Regions from separate parts of the Cupriavidus sp. 05T41 genome, predicted to be linked through region 1. Evidence: predicted binding sites of a transcription regulator. Region 1 holds the regulator's gene; the other holds the start of a gene.
The links. The regulator FliA, encoded in region 1, starts transcription of late flagellar genes. The targets are predictions, from matches to a motif close to CTAAAGTTTNNNNNNNNNNNGCCGNTA.
Positions count from the first base shown of each region.

Region 2: the regulator FliA is predicted to act here: its motif matches at 1,876-1,902, upstream of AC1DKV_RS14075 (YjfB family protein).

Region 1 covers NZ_JBFTLQ010000057.1:14,066-17,050, forward strand. The annotation lists gene flgM (flagellar biosynthesis anti-sigma factor FlgM) at 1-161, shown strand, start outside; gene AC1DKV_RS27565 (flagella synthesis protein FlgN) at 208-666, shown strand; gene AC1DKV_RS27570 (flagellar protein FlhE) at 920-1,351, opposite strand; gene AC1DKV_RS27575 (RNA polymerase sigma factor FliA) at 1,348-2,064, opposite strand; gene AC1DKV_RS27580 (MinD/ParA family ATP-binding protein) at 2,104-2,937, opposite strand; gene flhF (flagellar biosynthesis protein FlhF) at 2,941-2,985, opposite strand, start outside.
Region 2 covers NZ_JBFTLQ010000019.1:89,488-98,450, reverse strand. The annotation lists gene AC1DKV_RS14080 (NAD(P)H-binding protein) at 771-1,433, opposite strand; gene AC1DKV_RS14075 (YjfB family protein) at 1,581-1,766, opposite strand; gene AC1DKV_RS14070 (S1C family serine protease) at 2,130-3,080, shown strand; gene AC1DKV_RS14065 (hypothetical protein) at 3,089-3,823, shown strand; gene AC1DKV_RS14060 (SMP-30/gluconolactonase/LRE family protein) at 3,827-4,732, opposite strand; gene AC1DKV_RS14055 (Bug family tripartite tricarboxylate transporter substrate binding protein) at 4,844-5,827, opposite strand; gene serA (phosphoglycerate dehydrogenase) at 6,189-7,400, shown strand; partial or broken gene AC1DKV_RS14045 (H-NS family nucleoid-associated regulatory protein) at 7,448-7,594, opposite strand; gene AC1DKV_RS14040 (DUF3649 domain-containing protein) at 8,675-8,963, shown strand, end outside.

The sequences.
Region 1 (2,985 bases):
AAATCGGCGCGCGCCTGGTGGAAGACCAAGACGACGACATCGATACCGCCAAGGTGGACGAAATCCGCCAGGCCATCGCCGAAGGACGCATCAAGATCGACCCCAGCAAGATCGCAGACGGTCTGCTGGCGTCGCTGCGCGAACTCAACGGCGGCGCCTGACGCTCGACACCGGCGGCAAAGCCAACCCACGACACTTAGGCAAGCCATGAGCCAGTCCCTGATCCAGAACCTCGCCCGGGAAACCGAGCTCTCCAAGGAATTCGCCGCCGTGCTGGGCGAAGAGCGCGCCATGATCAAGGCGGGCGACTACCAGGCGCTGGTCGGCCTGCTGGATCGCAAGGTCGAACTGGCCGGCTCGCTGCAGACGCTGACGCGCACGCGCGAGGCGCAGATGGGTGCCATGGGGATTCGCCTCGGTGCGGGCGGCCAGCTGTTCGGGCGCGAGATCGTGCCTGCCGTCGAGACCGCATGGCGCGACCTGCTGTTCGCCGCGCGCATGGCGCGCGATGCCAACGCCGTCAATGCGGCCGTGGTGGATGCGCATCTGGAGTTCACGCAGGAAGCCATCCTGGCGCTGCGCCACCGGGGCGAGACGGGCACGTTGTACGGCAAGGACGGGCGAACCCAGCAAGGTCCGCAAGGCGTCAGCCTGGCGGCGGGCTGAACCGGTGTCTTGTCGCCACGGGCTTTCGCAAGCCCGCGGCGAAATGCAGGAAAGACCGAACGAACAAAAAAAGCGGCTTCGCTCCCGGCAGGGAAGGCGAAGCCGCTTTTTTTTGTTCGGGCGCGGTGGCGGAGCCGGTGGCTTGAGGGTTGGAGCCTGAGGCTTGAGACTTGAGGCTTGAGCGGCTGCGGGGGCTTGGGAAGCGGCGCCCGGGCGGAAAGGCCCGGGCCGCCGAATCCATGCACCTGCGGTCTTACCTGTACCCCACCACCACTTGTCCCGACTGTCCCTGCAGGACGGGCGTCAGCGCGCCCTTCCCCGGTACCTGGAACGCGAACACGAATCCCCTGCCTGCGTCATCCCCGCTGAAGGCATCGGTGAGTCCCTCCGCCCMCGGCAGCAACACGCAGCGCTGCGCATTGCACAGATAGGCCTGCAGATCGAGCGGCGGCGTGCGGGTAAAGCTGTAGCGCCACCGCACGGTGGTGATGGCGCCCTCGGCCTGCGGCAGATACCCGGTCGGGGTGATGGGCGCGGACATGGTGCGCAGGCCCTTGCCATACAAGGCGGGGCCACTCACGGAAGCCGACCACGAATGCAGGGTAGGTCCTGCCGGCGCGGCCCAGCCGTGGCTGCAGCATGCGGCAATGGCCGCCACGGCGATATGGCGGGACCTGGCTTTCATAGCAGCCCGCGCAGCTGCGAACGCAGGCGCGTGATGGCCTGGCTGCGGATCTGGCAGACGCGCGACTCCGTCACCTCGAGCACGGCGCCGATCTCACGCAGGTTCAGCTCCTGGTCGTAGCACAGCGACAGCACCAGCTTTTCCCGCTCGGGCAGTCGCTCGATGGCGCGTATCAGCGCTTCGCGCATGCCGCTCTCCATCAGCACGGTGAGCGGATTGCCGTCGTCGCTGACGCTCAGGTGGCGATCCAGGAAGTCTTCTTCGCCGGAGCGTTCGAAGTCTTCGTAGTGCAGCAGCTGGCAGCCATAGACCTCGTTGAGCAAGGTCTGGTATTCGTCGAGTGGCAACTCGAGCTCCTGCGCCACCTCGGAGTCCAGCGGCGCCCGGCCGAGCGTCTGCTCGAGGCCGCGCACGGTACGCTCGATGCGCCGGGTGAACTGGCGCAGGCTGCGCGATTGCCAGTCGTTGGCGCGCACCTCGTCGAGCATGGCGCCGCGGATGCGCTGGCTGGCATAGGTCTCGAAACGCGCACCGTGCGTATCCTCGTAACGCTTGGCGGCGTCGAGCAGGCCGATCATGCCAGCCTGGATGAGGTCATCGAGCTGCACGCTGGCCGGCAGCTTGGCCGCGAGTTGCAAGGCGATGCGACGCACCAGCGACGCATGCGCGGTCACGGTGTCAGTCTGTTCGAGCTTTCCCTGAATCGTATACATGGTGGAATTCTCGTGAGTCCTAGCTGGCAGGCCCGGCGCTCAGGCCAGGGCCGTGGCCGGCGGCGCCAGCGGCGCGGCCGGAGGGGTTGAACGGGCTACGGCTGGTGAAGGCATGGGAAGCGGCCAGCCGGCGATGCCGACGGCAAGACGGCGCAGGGCGGCAGTGGCCGGCGCCGCCGGATACGCTTCGACCACGCAGCGGCCAAGCGCCGTGCTGCGCTCGACCAGCGGATCGTGCGGCAGGCTGCCGGCAGGACTCGCGTCCACGCCGAGATACTGGCTGGCGGTGCGCGCAAGATTGCCGAGCACGGCGCTGGCGGCGGCGTCGCTGGCGGCGGCATTGACGACCAGGTGGAAACGGCGGCAGGCGTAGAGGTGGTTCAGCTGCTTGATGCAGGCATAGGCGGCCTTGATCGATGCCGGCTCGGCACGCAGCACCACCACCACGTTGTGCGCCATGCCGGCCACCTGCGACAGGGCGCCCTCGGCATCGCTGCGGGCATCGCTGAGCACGGTGCGGTAGCCATTGAACAGGCCCAGGTCGCCCGTGGCCTGCGGGCTGCCGGGCAGCACGCCGATGGTGCCCGCGGGACGTTGCCCCAGCGCGGCCTCCAGCGTGAGCGCACCGCCCAGCACGGCGGCCAGCGTGCCCTCGGGCGCCGCGCCGGCCAAGCGGGTGGCGCGCGCGCCAATGCGGTCTTCGTCGATCAGCAGCACGCGTTCACCCTGCATGGCGAGCGCATTGGCCAGCCCGAGCGCCACCGTGGTGGCACCGGCGCCCGCATCGCTCGCGACCACCGCGATGCGGCGCGTGGCACGCGGCGCCAGCATGCGCCGCAGGCTTTCGGCCTGGTCCAGGGCAAGTGAATTCACGTTTTACTCTCCCTGCACCTGCGCCAGCGCCTTGAACATCCGGCCACC
Region 2 (8,963 bases), on a different contig from region 1:
CAGGGGCAGAAACCTTGGGGTTTCTCGTGTTGCTGGTTTCGTCGTGGGGTTCTTGGTTCTGCTTGCATCCTGCCGTTACCGGGGCGGGCGGCCGCGATCTTGCGGGCGACAGTGGTTTCGGGGTCAGACCTATGATGGCGGGCGCACTGCTTGTTCGGCCATCTGCCGTTACCGGCTTAAGCGACCACGACATAGCACCCTCTTGGTTTCGTGGTGGGCGCGGTGGACCGGTGCGCGGGTGTACCGGGTGTACCGGGTGTACCGGGTGTACCGGGTGTACCGGGTGGCGACATGTTATGCCCCAAACACAAAATTTCTGACAGGTCCGAGCTATGAGGCACCGAGCTCAAACAGGGGTCACCGCGCCCACCACGAATCGAGCGCCGTTCCTATGACGCGCCCATCCACCCCGGTCGCGGCAGCAGCCTGAACTACCTGGGCCAACGCCATCATGCAGCGCCACCACGAATCGAACGCCACCCGCGATGCCGCAGGCGAGCAAACCGGTAGCGCCAGCAGCCCAGCCAAAGCCATGAGACCCACCACGAAACCACCACCACCCATAAAATCTGAGCGCCCAGCCTTCTGCAAGAATCGCTTTCTTTTGGTTACTTTTCTTTTCGAGAAAAGAAAAGTGACACTTACATGTGTGCGAACGGGCTACCAAGCCCGCGCCGCTAGGCCCAGAGACGCAAAGCACACCCTCATACGCATAAACGCCAAATGAGACTCAAGCCGCCAAGCCCAAAAAAGCCAAAAAAAAGCAAAAACTACCGCATACCATCAATATCCCGAGCCTCGACAACCCCCCGAGGAAACCCCCTCCGCACCACAATCAGCATGGCACGCCCCACCTGCTCGGTAGTAGTGAGATAAGCCGGAAACAAGCGCCGCAGCAAAGGCAGCACCGGCGCCGCAATCATGTAGGGAATCCGGTAGGCCGCCGTCTTGGAACGGATGCCGTGCAACGGCTGGATACCGCCCGGGCGGAACATATACGCTGCCTTGAACGGCAATTTCAGCAACGCGTTCTCGGTACGCCCTTTCACCCGCGCCCACATCGAGCGCCCTTTCTCCGTGCTGTCGGTCCCCGCGCCGGAAACATAGACAAAGGTCATCTGCGGGTTGAGCCGGGCCAGCACCTGCGCGGCGGCCAGCGTGATGTCGTAGCTCACGCGCGTGTACTCGGCTTCGGACATGCCGCCCGAGGACACGCCCAGGCAGAAGAAGCACGCGTCGAAACCTGTCAGCGCCGGCTCGATCCCGTCGTAGTGCAGCAGGTCCGCATGCACCAGTTCGGTCAGCCTGGGATGCTGCTGGCCGGTCGGCGTGCGGCCTACCGTCTGCACGCGCGCCACGTCTTCGGCCAGCAGGCATTCGCGCAGCACGCCCAGTCCGACCATGCCGGTCGCGCCGAATATCAGTACGTTCATTCGTGTGTTCCCGTTCGATGAAAGCGGCCGCGCCATTGTGACGGGATGGTGGAGATTACCGCATGAACGGGAACGGCGCCGGCACGCCGGCACCCCGAAATAGACAGCCCCCGCCCGGGGTCACCCCGGACGCGGGCTGCCCCGTTGTCACACCTTGATGTCGATGTTCTGGCCCAGATGCGGGGGGTTGCTGGCGGGCACGCCGACCGGCGCCGCCGATGCCATCAGCGTGGCCACGCTGTTGGCCTGCAGGTCAAGCGATTTGCGCAGCATCAGCAAGCTGACCGGGTCGGTCCCGGGGTTGCTCGCCGCGCTGACGATGGAGGTATCCATGGATGAATTGTCCTGTTCCAGGTTGCGGTTGGGTGGGCGGGTGGCGAGGATGCCGGCAGTCCGGCCGGAAAAGCCGCGGCACCACCCGGGGATATTCCTGCCCGTTAATTGTCGGCTGGCAGCCACAAAGCTTTAGCGCGGCGGGCGGAACGTTTATGATAGGCAGCCCCGGCCAGATCGCCTGCAGCGTCTGCAAAGCAGGCCGGGAAAGACCGGACAGCCCGGGCAGCGGCTGAATCCGGCAAGAAAACAGTCACCAACAACAACATCATGGGTCGGGCGAAAAAAATCGCGGGTTACGTCGCAATTTCGTGTTTGACTGCCGGCATCCCCCTCTCCGGCCTTGCGCTGGATTCGGCGGAATTGTATGAACGGGAGTCGCCAAGCATCTGGGTGGTCACGGTGTTCGACGCGCAGGGCGGCACGATCGGCCTGGGCAGTTCGGTGGTCACCGGCCCGGAAGAACTGGTCACCAACTGCCATGTCCTCAAGAATGGCAAGTCCATCGGCATCCGGCGCGAGAACACCATGCACGTCGCGCGCCTGGTGCATGCCGATGTGGAGCGCGACCTGTGCGTGCTGCAGGCGAAGGGGCTGGGCGCGCCGCCCGTGAAGATCGCCCCGCTCGCGTCGCTCAAGGTGGGCCAGAAAGTCTATGCCATCGGTGCGCCGCGCGGCTTTGAGCTGACGCTCAGCGACGGCCTGCTCTCCTCCCTGAACAAGGACGCCAACGGCCGCGTGGTGCGTATCCAGACCACCGCGCCGATCTCGCCCGGGTCCAGCGGCGGCGGCCTGTTCAATGCCGACGGCCAGCTGATCGGCATCACCTACCTGATGCGCACCGACGCGCAGAACCTCAACTTCGCCGTGCCCGCGCAATGGATCGGCGAGGTGCCGGCCAGGTCGGCATTGGCGCTGCAGCGCTTTCGCAGCGAGACAGCGCCCCCGGCGCCCGCCGCGCAAGCACGGCCTCCGGCGCCGCAGCCGGCGGCCGGCGCGCAAGACCGGCAGCTCACCGGCGCCGAGCTGGCCGCGCACTTCGCGCATCTCGGCCGCATCAACGCCACCGCGCCTTCGGGTGTCACGCTGTGGATGGATATCCGCGAAGGCGGCAGCCTCGATGTCACCAACTCGGTCAGCCGCGGCACTTCGCCCGGCCGCTACCGCATCGAGCAGGAGGCCGGTCAGGTCTGCATCGAAATGGGCGACCCCAGGTTCAGCAGCATGCAAACCTGCTACCGGCTGACCGAAGGCAACGGGCGCTACGTGATGCGGTCCGTCTCCAGCCCCTACTACTTTTCCTATGTGAAGTAACGACGAGCATGAACCACACATACCGTATTGGCACCGCTGCCGCCGCTGCCGTCCTGTTGCTGCTGGGCGGGTGCGCGCCGGCGACCGTCGCCGTCTCTACCCGCGCCACCGACTATAACGGCAAGCCCGCCCGCATGTATGTGGTGGGCACGACGGGCATGGGCTGGAACAACGATTTCTCGCTGGCGTTCGCCGCCAAGTTCCGCGAGCTGGCCAAGCAGTGTGGCGTGGAAGCGGCCTATGACGAGCTATCGGGCCTGGAGCTGGACTCGTCCGCCCTCACGAACAAGATGCGCGGCTTCCGGGCGGATTCCATCCTGACCATCGCCAATGGCGGGGGTGTGATCGGCGCCTACGGCAACCGCATGTCGATCAACTACGGCACCACGCTGACCGATGCCATGCAGAACCGCGCGGTGTGGAAGGGCAAGTACTCGTTCAGCCGCGGCGCCCAGGCGATCCCCATCGAGGAACGCGCGGCGGTGCTTGCCATCGACATCACCAACAGCCTGAAGAAGGACGGCTTCCTGAGCGGTTGCGGCCAGGTCGCGCTGGGCCAGAACGGCCGGCTGGACCCGTCGGCGGTGCCGGTCATCGCGCACGGCACGCCGGTCAGCGCCGCCAGTCCCGCGGCGGCACCTGCCCCGGCCGCCAGCCAGGGCGCCGGCCCGCTCGCCGCCGTACCGGGCGTGCCCAGCGGGGGCGCGACGCTGCGAGACCTGCAGGACCTGCTGCCGAAGTGAGCCTCAGCCGGCCAGCCCGGCCTCGGCCAGGTCGGCGCACAGGATGGAGCCGGTTTCCGATTCGGTGACGAACACCTTATGGGTGCCGGGCTGGAAGGCCAGGTTGGTGGTGGTGGCGCCCGCCGTGCTGGCGAGGATGGCCTCGGGCTCGCCGCGCTTGCCGAGCACCCACACGCAGCCCAGGCTGGCATGCGCCACGAACAGCCGGTCGCGGCCGTCGATGGCCATGCCGTCCGGCCCGCTGGTGCCGTAGAAGGTGAAGAACTGCCCCACCTTGGACACGCTGCCGTCCGCTTGCAGCGGCGCGCGCCACACGCAGTTGCCACGCGTGGCCGCCACGAACAGCACCTTCTCGTCGCACGACAGCGCCAGCCCGTTGGGGCTGGGCACATTGCCCAGCAGCAGGTCGAGCTGTCCGCCGGCGCGCAGGCGGTAGACGCGCCCGGTGGGGTCGTGCAGGCCAGTCTGGCCCTGGTCGGTGAAATACAGGTCGCCGTTGCGGGCGATCACCAGGTCGTTTACGCCCTTGAACTGCTCGGCGTTGCGCCGTCCCAGCAGCGTCGTCACCTCGCCCGTCTCGACCTGCACGCGCAGCAGGCCGTTGCGGTAGTCCGCCACCACCAGCTCGCGCGCATTCAGGAACTTCATGCCGTTGGGCTCGCCCTTGTATTCGGCCACCAATGACCACGCGCCCGCCGGGGAAATACGGAAGATCCGGCCAAACGGGATATCGGTCACGTAAAGGTTGCCGGCTGCATCGAACACCGGCCCCTCCAGGAAACTGTCGATGCAGGCCCCGCCCTTGTTGGCATCGGCCCACTCGGAGCGCACGCCGGCCTTGCGGAAATGGGCGGGCATGGACGAGAAGACCTGCAGCGGGATCTCCCTGGGCACGGTTCTGAAATACATGGTCGTTCCTTATCGGGTTCTTGTCGGGTTCCTGTCGCGACCTGGCCGCCATCTGGCCGCCATCTGGCCGCCATCTGGCCGCAATCTGGTCGCCATCTGGCCGCGTTCCGCCTACTCCGCCTTCACGTCGGCGGCCTTCGCCACCCGGGTCCACAGGGCCGTGTCGTCCTTGATGCGGCGCGCGAAATCGGCCGGTGAGATACCGCCCGGCTGCGCGCCCAGGCTGGCCAGGCGCTCCTTCACCTCGGCGCTGTTGACGCTCTTGCTCACCTCCGCCTGCAGCTTTGCCACCAGCGCGGGCGGCGTGCCCTTGGGCGCCGCCAGGCCGAACCAGTTGATCACCTTGTAGTCCTTCAGGCCGGCTTCGGCAAAGGTTGGCACGTCCGGCAGCGCGGGCACGCGCGTCGCCCCGGTCACGGCCAGCGCGCGCGCCTTGCCGCCCTTGATCTGCGGCACGGCGGTCGGCGTGGCGGTGATCAGGATATCCAGGTTATTGGCGATCAGGTCCATCAGCGCATTGCCCGCGCCCTTGTACGGGATATGGGTGATCGACACCTTGGCCTCCTTCTTGAAGACCTCGGCCGAGAGATGCGTGGAACTGCCGTTACCGCCGGAGCCGAAGTTCAGCTTGCCGGGATTCTGCCGGGCGAAGTCGATCAGCTCCTGCAATGTCTTGAAACGGGAGTTGGCCGGCACGATCAGGATCACCGGCGTCTGCGCGATGGTGGTCACGGGCACCAGGTCGTTGTTGTAGTCCCATGGCAGCGTCTTGAACAGCGACGGCAGCATGGTGTACGTGGTGTCGTTGGCCAGCAGCGTGTACCCGTCGGGGGCCGCGCGCGCCACTTGCAGCGTGCCGATGGTGCCGCTGGCGCCGGGCTTGTTCTCGACAAAGAAGGACTTGCCGGTGCTCTCGGTGAGCTTCTGCGCCACCTGGCGCGCGACGAAATCGGTGGTGCCGCCGGCCGAGTACGGCACCACGATGCGCACCGGCTTGTCGGGCCAGGTGTCGGCACGGGAGGCAATGCTGACGGTGCCCGTGAGGGCGGCCAGCGCGATGCCGGCGAGAAGGCGGGCGGGTGAGCGGGTGTGCATCAAGGTCTCCGGGGATGATCCGCGCCGCGCATTGCGTTGCGCGGCGTCTTGGCTGTCCTGTTTTCATCACAATATTCTATTAGACAGAACATCGTTCCGAAATAGTGTACGCACGCCCGGAACTGGCTGTCAATCCTGCGCGGCAAGGCACGGATGGGCGCACCCCGTCGGGCGTCCGGCATTTGCCATTGGCGCCAATGTGGGTGTTCGGTGTGGCGGCGCTGCCTGCGTTACCATGGCACGGCTCGTTCCGCCGTGCGCCCGCGGCCCGCGCCCTTCGCCGCGCGCGCCATGCGCAGCCTCCCCCGCGCCGCCGCCGCCTTCGCCACCGCCCTTCGCCATTGCTATTGCTGCCATCGCCATGACTTCTGCCCTTCTGCTTGAAAACATCCACGACACCGCCGTAGAACGCTTCAAGGAGGCGCTCGTCACCGTGGAGCGCCGCAGCGGCGCGCTCGCCGGCGAGGAACTGCACCAAGCGCCGCAAGCGCACCAGATCCTCGGCATCCGCTCCGCAACGCACCTCGGCGCGCCGGAGATCGAGGCGGCCAGGCACCTGCTGGCCATCGGCTGCTTCTGCATCGGCACCTCGCAGGTCGACCTGGATGCCGCCGCGCGCGCGGGCATGCCGGTCTTCAACGCGCCGTTCTCCAATACGCGTTCGGTGGCCGAACTGGTGATCGCCGAGGCCATCCTGCTGCTGCGCCGCGTGCCGGAGAAGAACACGCTGGCGCATGCCGGCAAATGGGCCAAGGGCGCCACGGGCTCGTTCGAGGCGCGCGGCAAGACCATCGCCATCATCGGCTACGGCAATATCGGTTCGCAGGTCGGGGTGCTGGCCGAAGCCATGGGCATGCGCGTGGTGTACTACGACGTGCAGGCCAGGCTGTCGCTCGGCTCGGCGCGCGCGGCGCGCTCGCTGGCGGATGCGGTGTCACATGCGGATATCGTGACGCTGCACGTGCCGGCCACGGCCCAGACCAGGAAGATGATCGACGCCGTGGTGCTGCGCCAGTTCAAGCGCGGCGCGATCCTGATCAACGCCTCGCGCGGCACGGTGGTGGATATTGAGGCGCTGCGCGCGGCCTGCGACGACAACCATATCGCCGGCCTGGCCATCGACGTCTTCCCGCAAGAACCCAAGACCAACGCGGACCGCTTCGACAGCCCGCTGCAGGGCGTGCCCAATGCCATCCTGACGCCGCATATCGGCGGCAGCACGGAGGAAGCCCAGGAGAATATCGGCACCGAGGTCGCCACCAAGCTGATCGCCTTCCTGCGCACCGGCGACACCATCGGCGCGGTCAACTTCCCCGAGGTGAGCCCGGGTCCGCTGACCTCGCCGGCGCGGCTGCTCAACGTGCACGGCAACGCGCCCGGCGCGCTCGCAACGCTCAACACGCTGCTGGCGCGCGACGGCGTCAACATCGTGGCGCAGCACCTGCAGACGAGCGGGGAAATGGGCTATGTGGTGACCGACCTGGACAAGGCGCCGTCGGACGAACTGGTCGCCGCACTCGGCAAGGAAAGCGCCTTTATCCGCTGCCGCGTGCTGCTCAACGAGCAAGCCTGAGCGGCGCGGGCAGACGGGGCACCGGACTGCCGGCGCCCCGTCTGCCCTCAGCCCACGCGGAAATGCTCGACCGACTGGCCGGCATTGACCGCGCGCAGCAGCCACGAGGGCATCGCGCCCTCGCCGTCCCAGACCTGCCCTTCGGCGTTGCGGTAGCGGCGCGGGCCGGAGGGAGCCGCCGGGGCCGCAGCAGGGGTGACGACGGGCGCGGTCTCGGCCTTTGGCTCGGCTTTTGGCTCGGCTTTTGGCTCGGCTTTTGGCTCGGCTTTTGGCTCGGCTTTTGGCTCGGCTTTCGGTTCGGCTTCTGGCTCCGCCACAGTTTTCGGCAAACCCGCAGCTGACGCCGCGGCTTCCGGCGCTACTGCCAGTGCCGATCCGGGCGAGGCGACATCGGCCGCATTGCGCTGGCCACGCCTCCTCTTGCGCCGCGGCCGCGGCGCCACCATCGGCGGCGCCGTGACAGGTGCCGCTGGCAACAGCCCCTGAACCGGGCCGGCCGGCTCCGCGATGACGTCGGCTTCCGCCTCGGGTTCGGCGACCGCTTCAACTTCCGCTTCAACTTCCGCCTCAACCTCCGCTTCAACGTCCGCCTCCACTAGCGGCTCAACTTCCGCCGCCACTTCCGTGTCCAGGGCGGCAGCAATCTTCGCGGCAGGCTCCGCGAGCGGCGCGGCAAGCAGTTCCGCCACCGGCAGGATTTGCTGCCCGCCGCCGGGTTCGGCCACAGGTTCAGCCTTCGGCGCCGCGGCTGCCTGCGCCGCCTCGATGTCATCGGCGGTGATGCCCAGCCGCTCCATCTGGACCCGTATCCAGACAATGGCGGCTACTCGTTTGACGTCGGCGGAAAGAACAGCGGGAATAGCGGAAGACACGATAGAAACCAGTAAAGGATGCGGGACAGGGGGTTCTCCATGCGGCGCTCACCGCACACCCATATCCCCGAAGCTCGCACATGATAGCCGAGCGCGGAAACCGCCTCTTGCGAGAGCCAAAAACGCGGCAGATCGCCCAGTAATACGGCCTCCGGCAGCAAGCACATAACAGGCCAGCCAGCACCGGGAATCCGCCCGGATCCACACAACTCAAATGAGAACGATTATCATATGCGACCAACAGGGCCATCAGGCGTCGCCTGCGGCCGGCCTCTTGCGCGGCGGGCCGCCTGCCGCGCAATACGGCCCTCTTCCATAGGACATATAGCCAATGCATCGACTCATTTCCACTGCCCCGCTACGGATTGTTGTGCCCGGCCGGGCTGCCCGGGAGGCGCGGACATGGGCTTGAGCCGGAACGGCCGCTACCGCCTGGATGTTGCCTCGCGCGTGGTGGCCGCGATCGGTGGCGGCTATGTGCTGGCAGCCCTGGCCACCGGCCTGCTGGCGGTGGTGCTGCCGATGCCGCCGTCCGAGGCGGTGACGACCGCCACGCTGCTGTCGTTCTCGCTGTACGCGTGCGCGGTGCTATGGGTGTTCGCCGCCGGCAGCGCGTTGCGCGCGTGGGCCGGACTGGCGATTCCCGCCGCGGTCATGGCGGCCGTGCTGGCCGCGGCGCGGAGCGCGGCAT